Regions from separate parts of the Paraburkholderia sp. CHISQ3 genome, predicted to be linked through region 2. Evidence: riboswitches for the same ligand, from Rfam matches in the RefSeq annotation. Region 2 holds a riboswitch; each other region holds the start of a gene.
What was found. Region 2 has a riboswitch for cobalamin ahead of M0D65_RS31700 (cobalamin biosynthesis protein). Riboswitches for the same ligand answer to the same signal wherever they lie in the genome.
Positions count from the first base shown of each region.

Region 1: linked by a shared signal. The riboswitch ahead of M0D65_RS12430 (CbtB-domain containing protein) and the one ahead of M0D65_RS31700 (cobalamin biosynthesis protein) in region 2 are both predicted to bind cobalamin.
Region 3: linked by a shared signal. The riboswitch ahead of M0D65_RS11225 (TonB-dependent receptor) and the one ahead of M0D65_RS31700 (cobalamin biosynthesis protein) in region 2 are both predicted to bind cobalamin.

Region 1 covers NZ_JALPRG010000004.1:562,075-565,347, forward strand. The annotation lists gene M0D65_RS12420 (LysR substrate-binding domain-containing protein) at 1-455, shown strand, start outside; gene M0D65_RS12425 (CbtA family protein) at 519-1,253, opposite strand; gene M0D65_RS12430 (CbtB-domain containing protein) at 1,266-1,475, opposite strand; cobalamin riboswitch at 1,523-1,666, opposite strand; gene M0D65_RS12435 (histidine phosphatase family protein) at 1,681-2,241, shown strand; gene M0D65_RS12440 (SMP-30/gluconolactonase/LRE family protein) at 2,512-3,273, shown strand, end outside.
Region 2 covers NZ_JALPRG010000018.1:99,027-102,299, forward strand. The annotation lists gene cobW (cobalamin biosynthesis protein CobW) at 1-796, opposite strand, end outside; cobalamin riboswitch at 1,021-1,289, opposite strand; cobalamin riboswitch at 1,337-1,561, shown strand; gene M0D65_RS31700 (cobalamin biosynthesis protein) at 1,694-2,119, shown strand; gene cobO (cob(I)yrinic acid a,c-diamide adenosyltransferase) at 2,116-2,718, shown strand; gene M0D65_RS31710 (cobyrinate a,c-diamide synthase) at 2,722-3,273, shown strand, end outside.
Region 3 covers NZ_JALPRG010000004.1:291,853-295,125, reverse strand. The annotation lists gene M0D65_RS11225 (TonB-dependent receptor) at 1-1,448, opposite strand, end outside; cobalamin riboswitch at 1,537-1,741, opposite strand; gene M0D65_RS11220 (fatty acid--CoA ligase) at 1,986-3,273, shown strand, end outside.

The DNA of each region.
Region 1 (3,273 bases), on a different contig from region 2:
GTTCGCTCGATGTCGCAGTGATCGAAGAACCTGCAACCGAAGCAAGTGGCGAATGTCTGCGTGTCGAACGCCTGGTGTGGGTCGGCGCGCGCGGCGGCAGCGCGCATCTGAAGCGACCGCTGCCGGTCTCGATGGTGAGCGATACCTGCGCATTCCGGCAGACCGTGCTCGGTGCGCTGGGCAGCAGTGGCATCGAGTGGCGCACGGTCTTCGAGAGCGGCAACATCGAAGCGACCACCGCGACGGTGCGCAGCGGGCTCGCTGTGACCGCGTGGCTGACGTCGACCGTGCCCGCCGATCTCGACATTCTCAGCGCGGATGCTCAACTGCCCGAACTTCCGCCGTTCGCGATCAGCCTGCGATTTCCTGCGCAGGGCGCCAACCCGGCCGGACGCGAACTCGCGCAGTTCATTCGCGATGGACTGCTGCGGCAACATCGGCCCGCGCCGATGTGAAGCAGCAACGCGCAGCAGGATTTCGCCGGTGTCGCGCTCGCTCGACTTCTCGACTTCAACCGTTCACAGCCCGGCCGGCAACACGTTGCGCGAGCTCTGCTGTGCACGCTCGACGAGCGCACCGAACAGCAACCCGATCGTCGTCCACATGATCGCCTGCATGCCAAGCGCCGCGAGGCGGAATTTCCACAACAGCGCAGCAGGGAACGCGGCGGGCACTTCGTTGATCGACGGCAGGCCGAGTTGCACGGCCGCGATGATGACGATAAACACCGCACCGGCGACGATCGCTCCATTCCACGCGCCAAATCGTGCAGCCGCATGACGCCGCAGCTTCAACGAGAACACCGTCGCCGCCAGCGAGATCGCGATCATCAGGAAGAACAGGCCCGTGCGATAGCCGATCGTCTCGGGGTCGCCGATCGATGGCGGATTGGCCGGATACTTGAGATTCGGCACGATCACGATCGCGACGAATGCTGCGAGCGCGAGCAACGCCGACAACGCACGTGCACCGAGCCGGCCCGAGCGGCCGTATGCATACGCGAACACGAGCGAGAACAAGCCGCCCACCGCCGCGCCATACACGACCACACCGGTCAACAAACCGAGCCCCGCCTGCGTGTGACGGCTGACAATTTCTGGCTCGGGCGCTTCGCCCTTCGCGGCATCGGCTTTCTCTTCGAACGAGATCGCCTGATCGACCTGCGGTTCGCCGGCGATCTTCGCAAAAGTGAACGTGAGCAATCCCGCGACGATGCCCGTGAGCATCCCGCGCATCAACAATCTACCGACCATGTCGACTCCCGGTTAGTGGCAAGGAAAGCCGAGCAGATGGCGGCCGTCGTGCACGAACTCGTGCACGTACATGCCGGGGATCAACGACGTCGCGCCTTCTTCGGCGCCGACGAAATAGATCGCCAGTAACAGCAGCAGGCCGCCGAAGATAATCCACGGCAGCAATTCACGCAGAGGGATCGGCACCGGCTGGACAGCCGGTTTGAAAACAGCATCGGTCATGACGGACTTCTCCTGGGGTTACGCGCCCCGATAGTCGTGGTGGTCGTGAGAAAAAGATGACGTGAAGCGAGGGTCTGGCTTCCGGTTCTTCATTGAACCGATTACAGTGGCGCGACCGCACCGGACTTGCACCGGCTTCCTTGCTTCAGCGGCGTTATTCTACGCGCTAAACTTCGCGGCACACGCTTCATGGGAGAGCAGCGCAATGCACACACGGTTATGGCTAGTAAGCCATGCAGCGACCGCCGCGATGCGCAGCGGCCGCTTCCCCGCCGACGATCCACTCGATGCACGCGGTCGTGACGACGCGCATGCGTATCGCGCACAACTCGATGTGCCTCGCGATGCGCTCGTATTCAGCAGCCCTGCCCCATGTGCTCGCGAAACGGCCGCAGCGTTGAATCTCACCGCCGACATCGCACCTGCGCTTGCCGACATGAGTTACGGCCGCTGGCATGGCCAGCGCGTCGCGGACATCGCAACAGACGAGCTGCCGATGCTCTCCGCCTGGAGCACCGATCCCCATGCCGCGCCGCCCGATGGCGAATCGTTCGCCGCGGTGTCGACGCGGGTCGCGCAGTGGCTCGAACAACTTCCAGAAGTACCTGCCGTCGTCGCAGTCACGCATGCTGTCGTGATACGCGCCGCGCTACTGCATGCGCTACGTGCACCGCTCGCTGCTTACACGCGAATCGAAGTCGGCCCGCTCTCGCGCATCGAATTGCAACGTTCGACACGCGGCTGGGTCTGGTGGCCCGCTGCATAGATAGTGGGATCGATCTGCGCGTCGCTCATCTCCTGCATGCGCTCCGCATGAGGCTCGACTTTCATTTGCATGTCCGTTGCGCACGCACATGGTGCGCAGTCCTTCATCGCACTCACGCAATCTAACGCGCGTGTAAGGCTTGCAAACATCGTCGCATGCAACGCGCGTCGATATTCTCGTGCAATTGTCATCGCAACATCACCCATGTTCGCGATTCGCGAACTATATTGGGAGGTCAGGGAAAAACAATACTGCTGAGAGGATTCACCGATGATCAAGCATCGCATCTATTCCGCGTTTCTTTCCGCCGTGCTGATCGCTACGATCGCGCCGGTATGTCAGGCGCAGCAGTACACCACCGACTGGATCGCCAACACCTTCGGCACCGACGCCACGCATGTGGGCAGTACCGCGCGCTCGATGTGGGTCGCGCCCGAAGGCGTCATCTACACCGCGTCGTTCTGGGATGAAAACGAAGGTGGCGTCGCGCTCTATCAGAGCGGCAAGGGCATCGGCTCGTTTGGCCTGCACAACGAGTTCCAGGGCAGCGCCATTACCGGCAACGCCACATCGATCTTCGCCGCCTTGCAATTCAACAACGTGTACGGCAGCGGCGCAGTGGGACGCTACAACCGCACCACGCAAACGCGCGATGTGCTCATCAACGTCAGTGCGGACACAACCGAAACCCATGCCGATGTCGTGACCGGGCTCGCCACCTCGGGCTCGCTGCTGTATGCGAGCGACCTTCCTGGCAATCGGGTCCGCGTCTACACCACAGACGGTGTCTGGCAGCAAGACATCAACGTGACGTCGCCTGGCGCGCTTGCCATCGACAGCTCCGGCAATCTCTGGGTCGCCCAGAAGAGCGCGGGCACGATCGCCGAATTCAGTTCCACCGGCACGGCGATGAACACTATCCAGATGCCCACTGGTGCGAAACCTTCGGCGCTGTTTTTCGACACGGCGAAACAACTGCTCGTTGTCGGCGACGAAGGGCCGGACATGAACATCAAGATCTATAACACCTGG
Region 2 (3,273 bases):
CCACCACCGAATCGAAGTCGTCGTGATGATGATCGGGATCGTCGGCAGAACCGTGGTGATCGTGCCGTAAATGAATCGTGGTTTCCGACGCCGCCTCGAGCCCGAGCAATGCGTGCAGGTCGAGCTGACCGTTCTGCGCGCGGACGATCTTCACCTGCGGCGGAATCTCCTCACGGACCAGCGCTTCGACAGCGGCCTGCTGCGCGTCGTCGAGCAGGTCGGTCTTGTTGAGGATCACGAGATCGGCGGAAGCGAGCTGGTCTTCGAACAGTTCGTGCAGCGGCGATTCATGATCGAGATTCGGATCGGCCTTGCGCTGCGCATCGACGGCGACCGGATTGTCTGCGAACTGGCCGCTCGCGGCAGCGGGTCCATCAACCACCGTGACGACGGCGTCTACCGTGAAGCTGTTCTTGATCGTCGGCCAGTTGAACGCCTGCACGAGTGGCTTCGGCAACGCGAGTCCCGAGGTTTCGATCAGCACATGATCGATCTGCTCGCGCCGTTCGAGAAGCTGCTCCATGACCGGGAAAAATTCTTCCTGCACGGTACAGCACAGACATCCGTTCGCGAGTTCGTAGACCTGTCCCGCCGTTTCGCGGCCGTCCTCATCGCAGCCGATACCGCAGCCCTTGAGAATCTCGCCGTCGATGCCGAGTTCGCCGAACTCGTTGACGATCACCGCGATGCGCAGGCCGCCGGCATGTTGAAGAATATGTCGCAGCAAGGTCGTCTTGCCGCTGCCGAGAAAGCCCGTGACGATCGTGGCGGGAATCTTGCGCATCTGTGTCTGCATCGCTGCTCCGTGGTGGCGGTGAGGGATTCGCCGACAACCCGCGTGTGTCCACGCCACCGGAGGGCTCCGCCACGTGCTTCGCGATACGTCGTTCAACTGCTCGTCCATACGACAGAACGCCGCCGTGACAGGCCAGTAGAAGACGAAACGCGGGGACGATGACGCGGAGTACGGCGCGAATGGAAACACAAGGAAATCGTGGACGACACGCCGCATCCCCGCGGCGCGAACCCATTTTGTCTGGCCGGTATCCGGGCTAACGAATGAACCGCTTCACCTTCCCACGCGACGCTCATGTCGCGCAGTGGTCGATTGCATGCGGGGTTGATGTGCATGCAGCGAAGCCGGTCTTGCAGCGCTTGCGCGCTGCTTTCGCTTACCGTTGCGGGGGCAGCACAGGTTGGTCCGTTCCGCGGTGGGAGGACGCCCTGTTTCCCGTTTAACTGCGTGCGCGGGAGGCGCGCACGCGAGCACCAGAGTGCGTGCGAGTGTAGGCCGCCGGCCTTGCTGCGTCAAGGAAGGCACCGTGTTGCGCTGTGATATCGTATGCGCTCGTTTGGTGCCCGCACGCGCGCTCGCGTGTGCAGTTAAACGGGAAACAGAAAGCGCGCATTGCGCTCAACCTGTGCTGTCCCCGCAACGGTAAACGGCCCGCGGCCTTCGAGCCGCACATGTCGTTCGAAGCCACTGTCCGCCGCGTGCGGATGGGAAGGCAACGACATGAGGCCGCCAGCCCGGATACCGGCCAGACGAGGGGGCGAACGTCATCGTCGAACTCGACGATGACGACGCCGAACGCCGGGTCTGCGGGGGACAGACACACGGCGCCCAGGTAATAAGCGATCGCTACTGCGACGTCGGTCTGCCGACACGCATCGCCACATCCGAAATCCACCCATGACGAAGACCCTGATCGCCGGCATCGGCTGTCGACGCAATGTGTCGGCCGATCAGATCGATGCCGCGCTGCGTGCCGCGCTCGGTACGCGCTCGCTCGCCGAGATCCGGGAAATCGCTACTGTCGATACCAAAGCGAACGAACCCGGCCTGCTCGAGTTCTGCGCCCGTCATGCGTTGCCACTGCGTCTTTTCACATCCACGCAGATCGCGGCTGTACTGCTCGCGCCGCCTGCACGTTCGGCGGCCGCGCGAGTGCATCTGGGCATTGATGGTGTGTGCGAACCGTGCGCGCGACTCGCGGCACCTCACGGTTATCTGATCGTCGGCAAGACGGTGCACGACGGCGTCACCGTCGCACTCGTTGCCGATCCACTCGTTCACTCCACTCTCTCCGCTTCCACTGAACAGGACCTCGACCGATGAAAACCGATCCCGAATCGCATCAACGCATGACGCAACGGCGTCGCGAAGGACACGAAAAGAAGCAGGCTACGGCCACCGTCGAAAAAGGCCTGCTGATCGTCAACACAGGCAACGGCAAGGGCAAGAGTACGGCAGCGTTCGGCATGGCCGTGCGCATACTCGGTCATGGCATGCGGCTTGGCGTCGTGCAGTTCATCAAAGGTGCACTACATACGTCGGAGCGCGATTTTCTCGGCGCCCAGGCGCACTGCGATTTCGTCACGATGGGCGACGGTTATACATGGAACACGCAGGACCGCGACGCCGACATCGCCACCGCGCGCAAAGGCTGGGACGAGGCGCGCCGCATGATCGACAGTGGCGACTACCAGATGGTGATCCTCGACGAACTCAACACGGTGCTGAAATACGAATACCTGCCACTCGACGAAGTACTTGCGGTGTTAAACGCCCGGCCCGCCGCGCTGCACGTCGTCGTGACCGGCCGCCACGCACCCGATGCGCTGATCGAAGCCGCCGATCTCGTCACCGAAATGCGCCTCGTCAAACATCCGTATCGCGAGCAGCACGTGAAGGCACAACGCGGCGTGGAGTTCTGAGCGATGCCGGCGTGTCCCGCGTTGTTCATCAGTGCGCCTGCATCGGGTCAGGGCAAGACGACGGTCACGGCAGGGCTCGCTCGTTACCATCGGCGGCTTGGACGGCGCGTGCGGGTCTTCAAGACCGGCCCCGACTTTCTCGACCCGACCATCCTCGAGCGTGCAAGCGGCGCACCGGTCGAATCGCTCGACCTGTGGATGGTCGGTGAGGACGCATGTCGCCGCCTGCTCGCCGAGGCTGCGGCGCAGGCGGATCTGATCCTGATCGAAGGGGTGATGGGTCTCTTCGACGGCACACCGAGCAGCGCCGATCTCGCCGCAACGTTCGGCGTGCCGGTCGTCGCGGTCATTTCGGCGAAAGCGATGGCGCAGACATTTGGCGCGATCGCCTTTGGGCTTGCGAAATTCCGGCCACAAGTCCCGTTTCATGGCGTGTTCGCCAATCGCGTGGGCTCGGCGCGCCATGCGCAGTTGCTGCAGGAAGCCTTGCCGCGGGACATCGCGTGGACCGGTCACATGGCAAGCGAAGCCGCCATCGAACTCCCCGACCGGCAC
Region 3 (3,273 bases), on a different contig from region 2:
CGTTCGGGCCGGAGATTCGGGTTGCCGAATTGCGGGTAGTACAGATCGTTGAAAGTCGGCAGACGGAACGCGTTGCCGTATGACAGTCGCGCCGTGTAGACGGGCGTGATCGCATACGACACGGCGACATTGCCGGTGTTGACCGACTGGCCTTCGACAATCTCATGGCGTCCCGCGAGGAACAGCGTGAGCGCACCGAGCGTGGCCGACTGATGGAGCGACACCGCGGAATCGTTGCGCGTCGGCACGCCGGTTGGGATATCGACAGGCAGGAAGGCTTGTTCGCGCGAGAAGTCGTAGGCAAGCTTCGTCTCACCCGACAGCGGCAGGCCGAACAACCGGAAGCCCTTTTCCTGATGCGTGAGCGACGTCGATGTGCTGAGACGCGTCGAGTCGATCTTGTCGCTCGAAATACCCGGGCTGTTGGTGGTGTAGTAAAACTGGCGGTCGTTCGCGTAACCGACGGACTGGTCGAACTGCGTGTCCGGTGCGATGTCCCAGTGGAATGCGACGCCCGTCGTCAACTGGTGATCGAGTTGCCGGTTATCGCCGCCCGCATTGTCGTACGAGAGGTCCGACCGGTGATAAAGCGCGAACGTGGAAATCGACCAGTCGCCGTGCGCATAGCCGAGGCGGCCGTCGATATCCTGCGCGTGGTACGGATTGCGGCCTGCTTCGTGACCGTATGCGTAAGGCTGGGTCGTATCGATCCCGGCCGTGTTGTAGTCGTGCAATCCGAGCGAATATGTGAGCCCGGCAAGCGCAGCAAGTGGGCCGGTCGAGGGGATACTGCCGGACGTACGAATCTGCGTATCAAACGTCTTGTTCGAACCGCCACCGGTGGAGATCGTGGTCTGGTTGGGCTGATTCGCCGAGTGGCGTGTGAACAGCTGCACGACACCGCCCACCGCGTTGGCGCCGAACGAAGCCGCCGCGGGACCTGAAATCACTTCGACACGCTCAAAGGCTGAAGCCGGCAGATCGGCCCATTCCGCTGTGCCCGTGGTCGCGGAGCCCACGCGGATACCGTCGATAAACACGGCAACCTGCGCACCCGACGAACCGCGAATGCTGACAGACGCCGTCGCGCCCGGCCCGCCGTTCTGCGCAACGGTAACACCGGGAAGCGTAGCGAGCGCCTGCGTGATGCTGGGATCGGCGGGCGAGAGCCGGTCGAGATCCTGACGCGTCAGAACGTGCGTCGTCGCATACCGTTGATCGAACGATTGCGGTAGATGCTGCGTATCGCCGGTGACGACGATGTTCGGCAGTGTGGTCGTGGTGTCGGAGGAAGATTGCGGCGCTGGTGGCGACGTCGAATCGTCAGCCGCCTGTGCGATCGATGCACCGAACGAAAGGGCGAGGGCGGCGGAAATTCCCGCAACTCCCGCAACGCGACGCGAGAAAGCTTTCTGAAAGAAAGCGGTTTTTCTAATGATGCTAGCCATGTGACAGATCCAGAGGTCGGAGCCGTCCTTGCAACACGCACTCGCATCACGCGGTGCTCGCGCTTCGGGACACCCCGCCCGGCGCGGCTGCAGGACCTCGGTTGATGGCAGGTCTCCTGGCTCACGGGTCGCCGCCCGGTGCCGACCTTCCCGGTTTCCCAGTGGCCATGAGTGGCACGGACTCGCCGCTTACAGTTGCGGGGGCAGCCGCAGACTCGAAGCGTCGATCCATCGACGCGACTACTGCGTTCCCTTTTATCCCTATCACGGGAACCATCGAGGCGAGAGCGTAACGATTCCCGCGCGGCGCAGTCAATCTTTTCGGGCAAACGCGGGGCTCGTGCGACGCGCTTTTGCAACGGCCCCGTCTGCGCCGCAATCTCCGCGGCGCGCCTACCCCCATAACGCTCCCCTGTTCGGGGGATAGTCCGTCCCCCTGATCAAATCGATGATGGCATCAACCGGGATGCCACCGCACGCGATACGTACCCACAGCCTGTGTCAGCCCGATCGATTTCTCGACTCAAGGAGATTTAGATGCAGGACGCCGTGCAAGACATCACGCCTTCCCCGTACGCCTATCCGCTGCTGATCAAGCAGTTGCTGCATACGTCGTTCGTTCAGGCACCGGACCAGGAAATCGTCTACCGCGGCAAGCTGCGGATGACCTACACCACGCTGAAGGAACGCATTGCGCGGCTCGCCAATGGTCTCGACGGGCTCGGCGTGCGGCACGGCAGCACGGTGGCGGTGATGGACTGGGACAGCCACCGCTATCTGGAGGCGTACTTCGCGGTCCCGATGATGGGTGCCGTGCTGCAGACGGTCAACGTGCGCCTGTCGGAGGCCGAGATCGCCTACACGATCAATCACGCCGGCGCCGAGGTGCTGTTCGTTCACACCGATTTCCTGCCGGTGGTCGAAGCGATCAAGGATCAACTCGAAACGGTCCGCACCTTCGTATGGATCGATGAGCCGGGTAGTGAACCGACCGCACACACCATTGCGTTCGCTACCGAATACGAAGCGATGCTCGCAACGAGCGCCACGAGCTACGACTTCCCCGACTTCGACGAGAACACCCGGGCCACCACGTTCTATACGACCGGTACTACGGGCCTGCCCAAGGGCGTGTACTTCTCGCATCGTCAGCTGGTTCTGCACACGCTGACCTTGATGGCGGCGCTCGCGAGTCCGATGTCGGGCCAGCGCTTTCATCGCGGCGACGTCTATATGCCGCTCACGCCGATGTTCCATGTGCACGCCTGGGGCATGCCCTACATCGCCACCGTGTTAGGCGTGAAGCAGGTCTATCCGGGCCGCTACGTACCCGAGCGTCTCGTACAACTGATCCGCGACGAAGGCGTCACGTTTTCGCACTGCGTCGGCACGATCCTGCACATGCTGCTTTCGTGCGATACCGCGAAGCACGCGGACTTCAGCAAGTGGAAGGTGATCATCGGCGGCGGCGCGCTGCCGCATGGTCTTGCGAGCGCGGCGCTCGAGCGCGGCATCGATATCTTCGTCGGCTACGGGATGTCGGAGACGTGTCCTGTCTTGAGCCTCGCGCAACTACCGCCGCACACCGGCCCGCTCGATCGCGATGAAGAGGTGCGTCTGCGCTGCAAGACCGGCTTTCCCGTTCCGCTCGTCGATCTGCGCATCGTCAACGAGAGCATGGAAGACGTTGCGCACGACGGCAAGGCCTACGGCGAGATCGTCGCGCGTGCACCGTGGCTCACGCAGGGCTACCTGAACAATCCCGATGCCTCCACGCAACTCTGGGCTGGCGGTTACCTGCATACCCAGGACATCGCGAACATCG